DNA from 3 places in the Streptomyces sp. NPDC047853 genome. Region 1 is predicted to be linked to each of the others. Evidence: riboswitches for the same ligand, from Rfam matches in the RefSeq annotation. Region 1 holds a riboswitch; each other region holds the start of a gene.

The links. Region 1 has a riboswitch for cobalamin ahead of ACGF5T_RS03135 (ribonucleoside-diphosphate reductase subunit alpha). Riboswitches for the same ligand answer to the same signal wherever they lie in the genome.
Region 2: it holds a riboswitch for cobalamin, as region 1 does, so the genes downstream of both, ACGF5T_RS18835 ((2Fe-2S) ferredoxin domain-containing protein) here and ACGF5T_RS03135 (ribonucleoside-diphosphate reductase subunit alpha) in region 1, are expected to answer to the same signal.
Region 3: it holds a riboswitch for cobalamin, as region 1 does, so the genes downstream of both, ACGF5T_RS18800 (ABC transporter substrate-binding protein) here and ACGF5T_RS03135 (ribonucleoside-diphosphate reductase subunit alpha) in region 1, are expected to answer to the same signal.

What each region holds. Positions count from the first base shown of each region.
Region 1 covers NZ_JBIDCI010000001.1:673,033-676,414, reverse strand. The annotation lists gene mctP (monocarboxylate uptake permease MctP) at 1-1,035, shown strand, start outside; gene ACGF5T_RS03140 (GNAT family N-acetyltransferase) at 1,108-1,614, shown strand; cobalamin riboswitch at 1,639-1,820, shown strand; gene ACGF5T_RS03135 (ribonucleoside-diphosphate reductase subunit alpha) at 1,944-3,382, shown strand, end outside.
Region 2 covers NZ_JBIDCI010000009.1:137,798-141,179, reverse strand. The annotation lists gene ACGF5T_RS18850 (cobalt-precorrin-5B (C(1))-methyltransferase) at 1-169, shown strand, start outside; gene ACGF5T_RS18845 (glyoxalase superfamily protein) at 185-538, opposite strand; gene ACGF5T_RS18840 ((2Fe-2S)-binding protein) at 772-1,455, opposite strand; gene ACGF5T_RS18835 ((2Fe-2S) ferredoxin domain-containing protein) at 1,510-1,914, opposite strand; cobalamin riboswitch at 1,977-2,103, opposite strand; gene ACGF5T_RS18830 (ferric reductase-like transmembrane domain-containing protein) at 2,173-3,156, opposite strand.
Region 3 covers NZ_JBIDCI010000009.1:130,251-133,632, reverse strand. The annotation lists gene ACGF5T_RS18810 (MFS transporter) at 1-678, shown strand, start outside; gene ACGF5T_RS18805 (class I SAM-dependent methyltransferase) at 647-1,396, shown strand; cobalamin riboswitch at 1,489-1,610, shown strand; gene ACGF5T_RS18800 (ABC transporter substrate-binding protein) at 1,659-2,684, shown strand; gene ACGF5T_RS18795 (iron ABC transporter permease) at 2,681-3,382, shown strand, end outside.

The DNA.
Region 1 (3,382 bases):
GCGCCCGCGCTGATCGCCTTCGTGAAGGACACGCTGATCTACATCGTCATCGCGGTGGCGATCATCTACATCCCGATCAAGCTGGGCGGCTTCGACGACATCTTCGCGGCGGCGGGCGACAAGTTCACCGAGTCGGGCAAGGGCTCGCTGACGCCGGACCACGGCGGCCAGTGGACCTACGCCACGCTGGCGCTGGGCTCCGCGCTCGCGCTCTTCATGTACCCGCACTCGATCACCGCGACGCTGTCCTCGCGCAGCCGTGAGGTGATCCGCCGCAACACCACGATCCTGCCGCTGTACTCGCTGATGCTGGGCCTGCTCGCGCTGCTGGGCTTCATGGCGATCGCGGCCGGGGTGAAGGTGGAGAACGGGCAGCTGGCGATCCCCCAGCTCTTCGAGAACATGTTCCCGGACTGGTTCGCCGGCGTGGCCTTCGCGGCGATCGGCATCGGCGCCCTGGTCCCGGCGGCGATCATGTCGATCGCGGCCGCCAACCTCTTCACCCGCAACATCTACAAGGACTTCATCAAGCCGGACGCCACCCCGGCCCAGGAGACCAAGGTCTCCAAGCTGGTGTCCCTGCTGGTGAAGGTGGGCGCGCTGGTGTTCGTGCTCGGCATGGACAAGACCGTCGCGATCAACTTCCAGCTGCTCGGCGGCATCTGGATCCTGCAGACCTTCCCGGCCCTGGTGGGCGGCCTGTTCACCCGCTGGTTCCACCGCTGGGCCCTGCTCGGCGGCTGGGCGGTCGGCATGGTCTACGGCACGGTCGCCGCGTACGGGGTGGCCTCGCCGACGCAGAAGCACTTCGGCGGTTCCTCCGACGAGATCCCGGGCATCGGTGAGATCGGCTACATCGGCCTCACCGCCTTCGTGCTGAACGTGGTGGTCACCGTGGTCCTGACCTTCGTCATGCGGGCGCTCAAGGCTCCCGACGGCGTCGACGAGACCAAGCCCGGTGACTACACGGCGGACGCGGGCGACCCCGGCGTCGAGGTGGAGCTGCCGCCGGCCACGGCGGGCACCTCGCACTGATCCCCTCCCCCATGCGGGCCGTCGGAGAAATCCGGCGGCCCGCTGTCGTACCCGTCGGGCACACTCGGGTTCATGGACTTCGTGATCCGGCGTGCCACGGCCGAGGAGTACGCCCCCCTCGGTGAGATCACCGCGCGCGCCTACCTGGGCGACGGCCTCCTCGACTTCGGGGAGGACGACGCCTACCTCCACGAGCTGCGCGCCGTGGCCCGGCGGGCGGCCGCCGCCGAGGTGCTGGTCGCCGCATCGGACGGCGGTGTGCTCGGTGGCGTCACCTTCGTGCCCCGCGGTGGCCCGATGGCCGACATCGCCCGTCCCGGCGAGGCCGAGATACGCATGCTCGCCGTCGCCCGCGAGGCGCGCGGACGCGGCGCCGGCGAGGCGCTGGTGCGGGCCTGCGTCGACCGCGCCCGGTCCGTGCCGGGCTGCGCGCGGGTCGTGCTGTCCACCCAGCGGACCATGCACGGCGCCCACCGCCTCTACGCGCGCCTGGGTTTCACCCGCACCCCGGAGCGCGACTGGAACCCCCTGCCGAAGCTGGACGACTTTACCCTGCTCACCTACGAACTGACGCTCTGACACCCTCCCGGCACGCTCACGGACACAACATCTGGGGGTGCTGGCGGCGCCCGGCACAAGATGTATGCTCGTGCTCGCTGTCGCCGCAGGGGAATCCGGTGCGAATCCGGAACTGTCCCGCAACGGTGTACTTGTGCGTGTCCGCGTCCCCACGTGTCCGCGCACGGGCTTGAGTCCGAGGACCTGCCGACAGTGCGCCCGGCCGCCTTGGCCCGGGTGCCATGACGTCCGGGCCTCGTGGAGTGGGCCGGTGGACGCGACGCCGTGCGCGCTCGTGAGCTGCCTCCTGCCCTCCGCCAGGCCCCGTGCCGAGCGAGGGAGTGCTCCACGTGACCATCGCGCCAGCCGATCCGGCTTCAGCGACCCCGGTGGCGGCGACCGCGGAACCGGACGGTCCCGGTACCGCGCTGCTGCGGACCCTGACCGAGCTGACCGCCGACCTCCCGGGCGCCGACCCCGGCCGGGTCGCCGCCGCCGCGCTGCGCGGCCGGTCCACCCGTGCGGACGAGGCCGAGCTGCGCGAGCTGGCCACCGAGGCCGCCGCCGGACTGATCTCGGAGGACCCGGTCTACTCCCGGCTCGCCGCCCGCCTGCTGACCCTCACCATCCGGGCCGAGGCCGCCTCCCAGGGCGTCACCTCCTTCACCGGGTCGGTCGCCACCGGTCACCGCGAGGGCCTGATCGCCGACCGCACCGCCGCGTTCGTACGGCTGCACGCGGAGCGGCTGGACGCGCTGATCGACCCGGCCGCCGACGACCGCTTCGGCTACTTCGGTCTGCGTACCCTGCACAGCCGGTACCTGCTCCGGCACCCGATCACCCGCAAGGTGGTCGAGACGCCCCAGCACTTCATGCTGCGCGTGGCCGCCGGGCTCGCCGAGGACGACACCGCCCGCTCGGCCGACGAGGTGGCCGCCCTCTACGGGCTGATGAGCCGCCTCGACTACCTGCCCTCCTCCCCCACCCTCTTCAACTCCGGCACCCGGCACGCCCAGATGTCGTCCTGCTACCTCCTCGACTCCCCCAAGGACGAGCTGGACTCCCTCTACGACCGCCTCCACCAGGTGGCCCGCCTCTCCAAGCACGCCGGCGGCATCGGCATCGCCTACTCCCGCATCCGCTCCCGCGGCTCGCTCATCCGCGGCACCAACGGGCACTCCAACGGCATCGTCCCGTTCCTGAAGACGCTCGACGCCTCGGTCGCCGCCGTGAACCAGGGCGGCCGGCGCAAGGGCGCCGCGGCGGTCTACCTGGAGACCTGGCACGCCGACATCGAGGAGTTCCTGGAGCTGCGGGACAACACCGGCGAGGACGCCCGCCGCACCCACAACCTCAACCTCGCCCACTGGGTGCCGGACGAGTTCATGCGCCGGGTGGACGCCGACGGGCAGTGGTCCCTGTTCTCGCCCGCCGACGTGCCCGAGCTGGTCGACCTCTGGGGCGCGGAGTTCGACGTGGCGTACCGTGCGGCGGAGGCGGCGGGGCTGGCCCGCAGGACGCTGCCCGCCCGTGAGCTGTACGGGCGCATGATGCGTACCCTCGCGCAGACCGGCAACGGCTGGATGACCTTCAAGGACACCGCCAACCGCACCGCCAACCAGACCGCCGAGCCGGGCCACGTCGTCCACTCCTCCAACCTCTGCACGGAGATCCTGGAGGTCACCGACGACGGGGAGACGGCGGTCTGCAACCTGGGCTCGGTCAACCTCGGCGCGTTCGTCGACGTGGCCGCGGGCGACCTCGACTGGGAGCGGCTGGACGCCACCGT
Region 2 (3,382 bases), on a different contig from region 1:
CCTCGCCGCCCTCCAGCTCTGCCAGGCCGCCGGGGTGCCCCTGGGCGACCTGGTCGCGACGGCGGCCCGCGACGAGGCCCTCGCGGTGCTGCGCGGGGCGCCGGTGAGGGTGGACGTGATCTGCATCGACCGCGCGGGCACGGTGGTGGGCCGCAGCACGGTCGCGTGACCGCGGGGGCCCCGCCTATGCGCCGACCGCGCTCACGCGCAGGCGGTTGCCGTCCGGGTCACGCAGTTCCAGCTCCCGCCCCCACGGCGCCTCCTCGGGGCGGACCCCGAACTCCCGGGCGACCGCGTCCAGATCGGCGACCCGCACGTACACCAGGGTGTCCGGCGGCGCGTCCCCCTCGTGCTCCGACAGGTACAGCCGCAGGCGGCCGCGGGCGACCTCCGTGAACACCGGGAAGCCCGGTTCGAACCGGTGCTCCCACTGCTGGACGAAGCCCAGTCTCGCGTACCACCGCACGGACACCGCGGCGTCGCCCACCCGGAGGACCGGGATGACCTCCTCGGCGGACGCGCAGTGGTCAGCGGACATGACACCCCCGCTCGGGCGAGTACAGGTGGCCGGCGCCGAACCGCTCGGCGCCCGGGGCCCGTCCGGCCACGGTCACCGCAGTACGGACGCCCCCGTCTCCCTCACCTTACCGGCGACCTCGTCGAGGTCCCGCGGGTGTTCGGTCCGTCAGGCACCGGACGAGGACGGGCCGGGGCTGTCCGACCGCGCGAGCCCTGGCCTTCCGCCGCCGGGAGGTGAGGCCGGCGCCCGCCTCACGCCAGCCCGCAGTCGCCGCACTTCGAACCGGCCGGCGCCCGGTAGTAGAGGCAGCAGCTCCTGCGGCGGAACGCGAGGTCGGGGCCGGTCAGCACTCCGGTGCCCGCCAGGCGTCCGGTGTCCAGCAGCGCGGTCGTCAGGTCGGTGAGCGGTCCGCGGACGGCCGGACGGAGCGCGAGCAGGGCCTGGGCGGCCCCGGCGAGCGCCGACGCCGAGTTGCCGTCCAGCAGCCGCGGGGCGACCTTGACGCGCAGGCCGTGGGCCAGTGCCGACAGATGACCCGTCACCTGCTCGTACAGGGCGCGGACGGAATCGCCCTCGGCCCGGTCGACGTACCGGCCGGCCGGGCGGGGCACCCGCAGGGCCGGTCCGTCGTCGGCCCGCTGCAGGCCCTCCAGGTCGAGGACGATGCCGTGCAGGACGGCACAGGCCAGCACCGGTGACCAGAGGCGGGCGGCGTGGCCGAGTTGGGCGATGGACACGTCGACGCGCGGCTCCCGGGTGCGGTGACGGCGTGCGACGGCCGCGGCGAGGTCGGTGAAACCCGCCTCGTAGGAGCGGGTGACCGGATGCCAGCCGTCGTCCTCTCCGCCGACCCGCAGTGCGAAGAAGCCGCCGAGGCCCGCCACGTCGTGCAGGGCGGCGGTGACCGACGCCGTCGAGGCGCGGGCTGCGTGCACGGTTGCTGTCCCTTTCTCCGACTCCGTGTGTTCGTGCGCTCCGTGTGCGTACGGTCAGGAGGCCGGGCGCCGGCGCGGTGGTGTGATGGCGTACAGGTCGAGGATGTCCGGCCGGGGCGCGACGCCCGGCCCGCCGGCGCGTGCCCAGGCGACGATGTCCTCGGTCGCGTCCGGGTCGTTGACCAGCCCCAGCCAGACGGGCCGCGCCCCGGCGGCCCGGCCCGCCGCGGAGGGCTGTACGACGATGACGTTGGCCTGTTCGCAGACGTCGAGGCAGTCGGAGACGCGTACCGGCACCGCGGCACGCAGGCGCTCGGTCTGGGCCGCGTGGTCCACGCCGGGCACTTTGCGGGTGCCGCAGCAGCAGTCGCGGCACACGACGACGCGGCACGGCACGCGGCCGGTGGCCGGGGCGGTCCTCGCGTCGTCCGTCGTGGGTCCGGTCGGCGTTGCGGGCATGCGGTGCCGTCCCTCTCTCCGGGGAGATCCGCCCCGGTGGTCCGTCGAGGAGGCGACCGCGTGAGTCTCCTGGCTCTCGGGTCGATGCTCGTCCCGGCCTTCCCACCCGTCGCCGGGCAGTGGCCTGTCGGGAGTCGCTCGCCGATCACAGTGGCGGGACCGCGCCGGATTCACACCGGCTTCCTCGTTCCGCCGTCGCCCTTGTCGCCGGCCATCCTGCCATCCCGGGACGCCGTGCCGCCCGCCCGGTGCCGGCCGTCAGTCCGTCTCCTGGGCGTGCGGGGCCGTCGCGGGCGGATCCTCCGGACGGTCCCGCCCGCCGTCACGGCCCGACACCACCACGATGACCAGCCCGACGACGACGGCTCCGGCGACGACCCGTCCCGCCGCCCGCACCCACCACCCCGGCCGGGTCGCGCCCTCGCCCGCCGGACCCAACCGCTCCGCCCGCCGGGCAGGTCTCAGCAGGCGCAGCAACAGCAGTGCGGCGATCGGGAGTTGCAGCAGCCACAGGACGGTGCGCGGCCACTCCCCGTACCAGACGTTGGTGCCGTACAGCAGCGTGTGCCACACGCTCAGCACGTAGACGACGATCACGAAGCGGTGCAGGCGTCGCCAGGTCTTCGCTCCGAAGCGGTGCCGGACGTAGAACAGCAGCCCGAGCGGGACCGCCAGGTACAGGGCGCCCTGTCCGATCGGGATGGCGATCCGGCCGGTGCCGGAGTCGTACCAGAGGGGGACGAAGCTGTCGGCGAAGCCCACCCACAGCCGCTCGGCCCAGTCCAGTGCCGTCTCGTAGCGCACCAGTTCCGCGGCGAACATCAGCGCGTGCGCGAACATCAGCGCCATCGTGGTCAGGCTCGTGGTGCGGTGCCAGCGCTCCAGCACCTGCCGGGAGACCGGCAGCCGGGCGGGGCGCGGCCCCGACAGCAACAGGCCGAAGATCACCGTGCACCAGGCCCACAGCAGTCCCGACCAGCCGAAAGCCTGGCTGAGCAGGTACATCCAGTAGGTACGGGCATCGTCCATGAACGGCATCACCGCGACGGTGTCCGAAGCACCCGACTCCATGCGCGCCCACAGCAACGCGAAGACGAGTGCCGTCACCACCACCGCCGCGGTGGCGTCCGGCAGGGCGGAGCGCAGATCGGCACGCAGAGCGACGCGGTCACCGGGAGGGCGCGGCAGTCCGGGCGGGGCCCCTACCGCCCCGTCCTCGTCCGGCCTGGTGTCTGACGTCATCAGGGGCCTCCAGGGCACGGGCCACCGCGGCAACGGTGTGCGTGTGTCGTGAGGCAACAAGTCTGGCTGATGGGGCGAGGATCCTCAGAGGCGCTATCCGGCCAGAGCCGTCACGACGGCGACACCCGGAGACCCACCTGTTTCTGCCTCCCCTCCACTTTCAAGACAACCGCCGGAGCCCTACTTTCGCAGGGGTGGGAGCGCCTCTACGCTGATGCACGCAGTC
Region 3 (3,382 bases), on a different contig from region 1:
ACGGACGCGGAACAGACCACCGGGCCGGGCGAGAAGGCCGCCACGGGTCTCCTGGCGGGCCTCGCACCCCTGCCGTTCGCCGCCAACGCGCTGGCCTTCTACCTCTACTTCCACTTCCAGCACTTCCTGGCGGTGTACGCCGTCGAGCGCGCCTCCGGTGCGTTCTACAGCGTGGTGCTGCTGCTCTGTTTCGCTCTGGTCATCGTCGTGCAGCCGCTCGCGTCGGGTCTGATCCGGCGCATGCCGTACGCCCTCGCCCTCGCGGTCGGTTTCACGGGCCTGGCGGCGGGCCTGGCCGTGCTGGCGGCCGGTACCCGGGCGGCCCTGCTGGCGGGCGGCGCGCTGATCACTCTGGGCGACATCGTGCTGTTCCTCAAGAACGACCTGGAGGCGCTGCGCCGCAGCCCCCGCTCCGACGCCGTCGTCTTCGGGCAGCAGCGGCTGGCCGCGGGCCTGGGCGCCTGCGCGAGCGGCGCCCTGGGCGGGCAGCTGTACGGCCTCGGGGAACGGGCCGGGCACACCGGCTGGTTCTGGCTGCTGGCGGCCGCCCAGTGCCTGCTGCTTCCCCCTCTGCTGCTCACGCTGCGCCGTCGCCCGGCGCGGCCCCCTGTCCCCGACGGCGACCACGAAGGAGCACTGACGCGCGATGACACGGACGGGCGGATTCCAGGACGATGACTTCTGGACCGAGTTCCACGACTTCCTCTTCTCCGAGCAGCGCTACGAGCAGGCCGAGGAACTGCTCGACACCTCTCCCCTGCTCGCCCTCCCCGACGGAGCACGCGTGCTGGACCTGTGCTGCGGGCCGGGCGTCTTCACCGTGCCCCTCGCCCGCCGCGGGCACCGCGTGACCGGAGTCGACCTGAGCCCGGCCATGCTGGACCGGGCACGCAAGCGGTCGGCCGACGCCGGTGCCGACGTGACGTACGTGCGGGCCGACGCACGCGACTACGAGGCACCGGGCGGCTTCGACGTGGTCCTCAACATGTTCACCTCCTTCGGGTACTTCGAGGACCCCGCCGACAACGCGCGCGTGCTGCGCACCATGTACACCTGCCTGGCGCCCGGCGGCACGCTCGTCCTCGACCTCGCGGGGAAGGAACTCCTGGCCCGCCGGGTCACCCCGCCCAAGGTGGTGCGGCGGGGCGACGACCTGATGGTGCAGACCGACACCGTGCTGGACGAGTGGGCGCGGCTGCGCAGCGAGTGGGTGCTGGTGCGGGGCGACCGGGTGACGCGGGCCACCCTGACGTGGTTCGTGTACAGCGCCGTGGAGTTGCGGCGGATGGCCGAGGAGGCCGGGTTCGGCCGCGTGGAGGTCTTCGGCGGGTTCGACGGCCGCCCCTACGACGAGGACGCCGAACGGCTCGTCCTGCGGGCCGTCCGCGAAGGGTGAGGCAGGAGCGGGGCGTGCGGCCGGAAACCGCACGCCCTTTCGCCGTCGGCTCGGCGAAACGTAGGATCACCTGGTCATCGCCGCGACGGGAGACAGGAAGCCGGTGCGAATCCGGCACGGTCCCGCCACTGTGACCGGGGAGCGCCCCTCCGACACGCCACTGCGCACCGCGCGGGAAGGCGGGGGGAACGTCGATCCGGGAGTCAGGACACTGGTCCGTCGCGGGCCCGATCCGAGGAGCGCGGACTCCAGGAGGCTTCACGTGTCCCAGCTGTTCACCCCTGCCCGCACGCGCGGGTTCCTTCGTGCCACGGCCGCTGCCGTGGCACTGTCGGCGGTGCTGCTCACCACCGGCTGCGGTGTATCCGACGAGGGCGGCGGCGACGCCGAGGCCACCGCCGCCGCGCCCGCGGGCTTCCCGGTCACCGTCGACAACTGCGGCGTGCGGACGACGTACGACAGGCCGCCGTCGCGGGTGGTCACCATCCACCAGCACCCGGCGGAACTCATGCTCGCGCTCGGTCTGAAGGACCGCATGGTCGGCACGGCCTTCCCCGACTCCGCCGTGCTGCCGGAGCTGAAGGAGGACTACGAGGCGATCCCCGAACTGGCGGGAAGGGAGCCGTCGTTCGAGAAGGTCCTGGACGCCGAACCCGACTTCGTCTACGGCGGCTACGGCAGCGCCTTCGCCGAGAACGAAGGCCGCTCCCGCGAGGCGTTCACCGACGCGGGCATCGACACCTACCTCAACCGCGAGTACTGCGGCGAGAAGCAGGTGACGATGAAGGACACGTACGACGAGATCCGCACCATCGGCAGGATCTTCGGCGTCCCGGACCGGGCCGACGCACTGGTCGCGGACCTGGAGGGCCGCGTCGGCAAGGCCGCCACCGGCGTCCGGGGCGAGCCCCGGGTGCCCGTCTTCGTCTACGACAGCGGCGACAAGAGCGCCTTCACCGCGGGCGGCAAGAGCCTCGGCACCGAGCTGATCCGGCTGGCCGGGGGCGAGAACGTCTTCGCCGATCTCGACGACGTCTTCGGCGACGTCTCCTGGGAGCAGGTCGTCGAGCGCAGGCCCGAGGTCATCGCCATCTACGACTACGCCGGCGCCGGAAGCGTCGAGGAGAAGAAGAAGTACCTGCTCTCCCAGCCCGCGCTCGCCGACGTACCCGCCGTCAGGAACAAGCGGTTCGTCGTCCTGCCGCTGACCGCCACCCTGGTCGGCATCCGCTCGGCCTACGCGGTCGAGGACCTGGCCCGCGGGCTGCACCCCAAGAGCTTCCGATGACGCAGACCGCAACCGGCACGTCCACCGGACGGACGGTCCGTCGGCGCGGCGCCGAGGAGCCGGGAGGGGGCGGTACGCGGCTGGCCGTCACGCTGCTCGTCCTCACCGTCCTGCTGCTCGCCTCCGCCACGGCCGGCCTCGCGATCGGTTCCGTCCAGGTGCCGCCCGGCCAGGTGTGGGGCATCGTGACACACGCCCTGGGGGCCGACTGGCAGGATCCGGACTGGTCGCGGGCCCGGGAGACCATCGTGGTGGACGTCCGGGCGCCGCGGGTGCTGCTCGGTGCGGTCACCGGCGCCGGCCTGGCGGTGATCGGCACCGCCCTGCAGGCTCTGGTGCGCAATCCGCTCGCCGAGCCGTACCTGCTGGGCGTCTCCTCCGGGGCGTCCCTCGGCGCGGTCTCCGTGATCGTGTTCGGCGTCACCCTCTTCGGTCAGCTCTCCCTGTCGGTGGCCGCCTTCGTCGGCGCCCTGGGCGCGCTCGTCCTGGTGTACGCCACCGCCCGCACCGGCGGACGCATCACCTCGGCGAGGCTGGTGCTGTCCGGGGTGGCGATCGCGGCCGTGCTCACCGCGGTCCTCGATCTGCTGCTGCTCACCACCGACCGGGGCAACGAGGCCCGCGCGGTCCTCGCCTGGACCCTCGGCGGCCTCGGCGGGGTCGACTGGGGCACGCTGTGGCTGCCGAGCGGCGCCCTG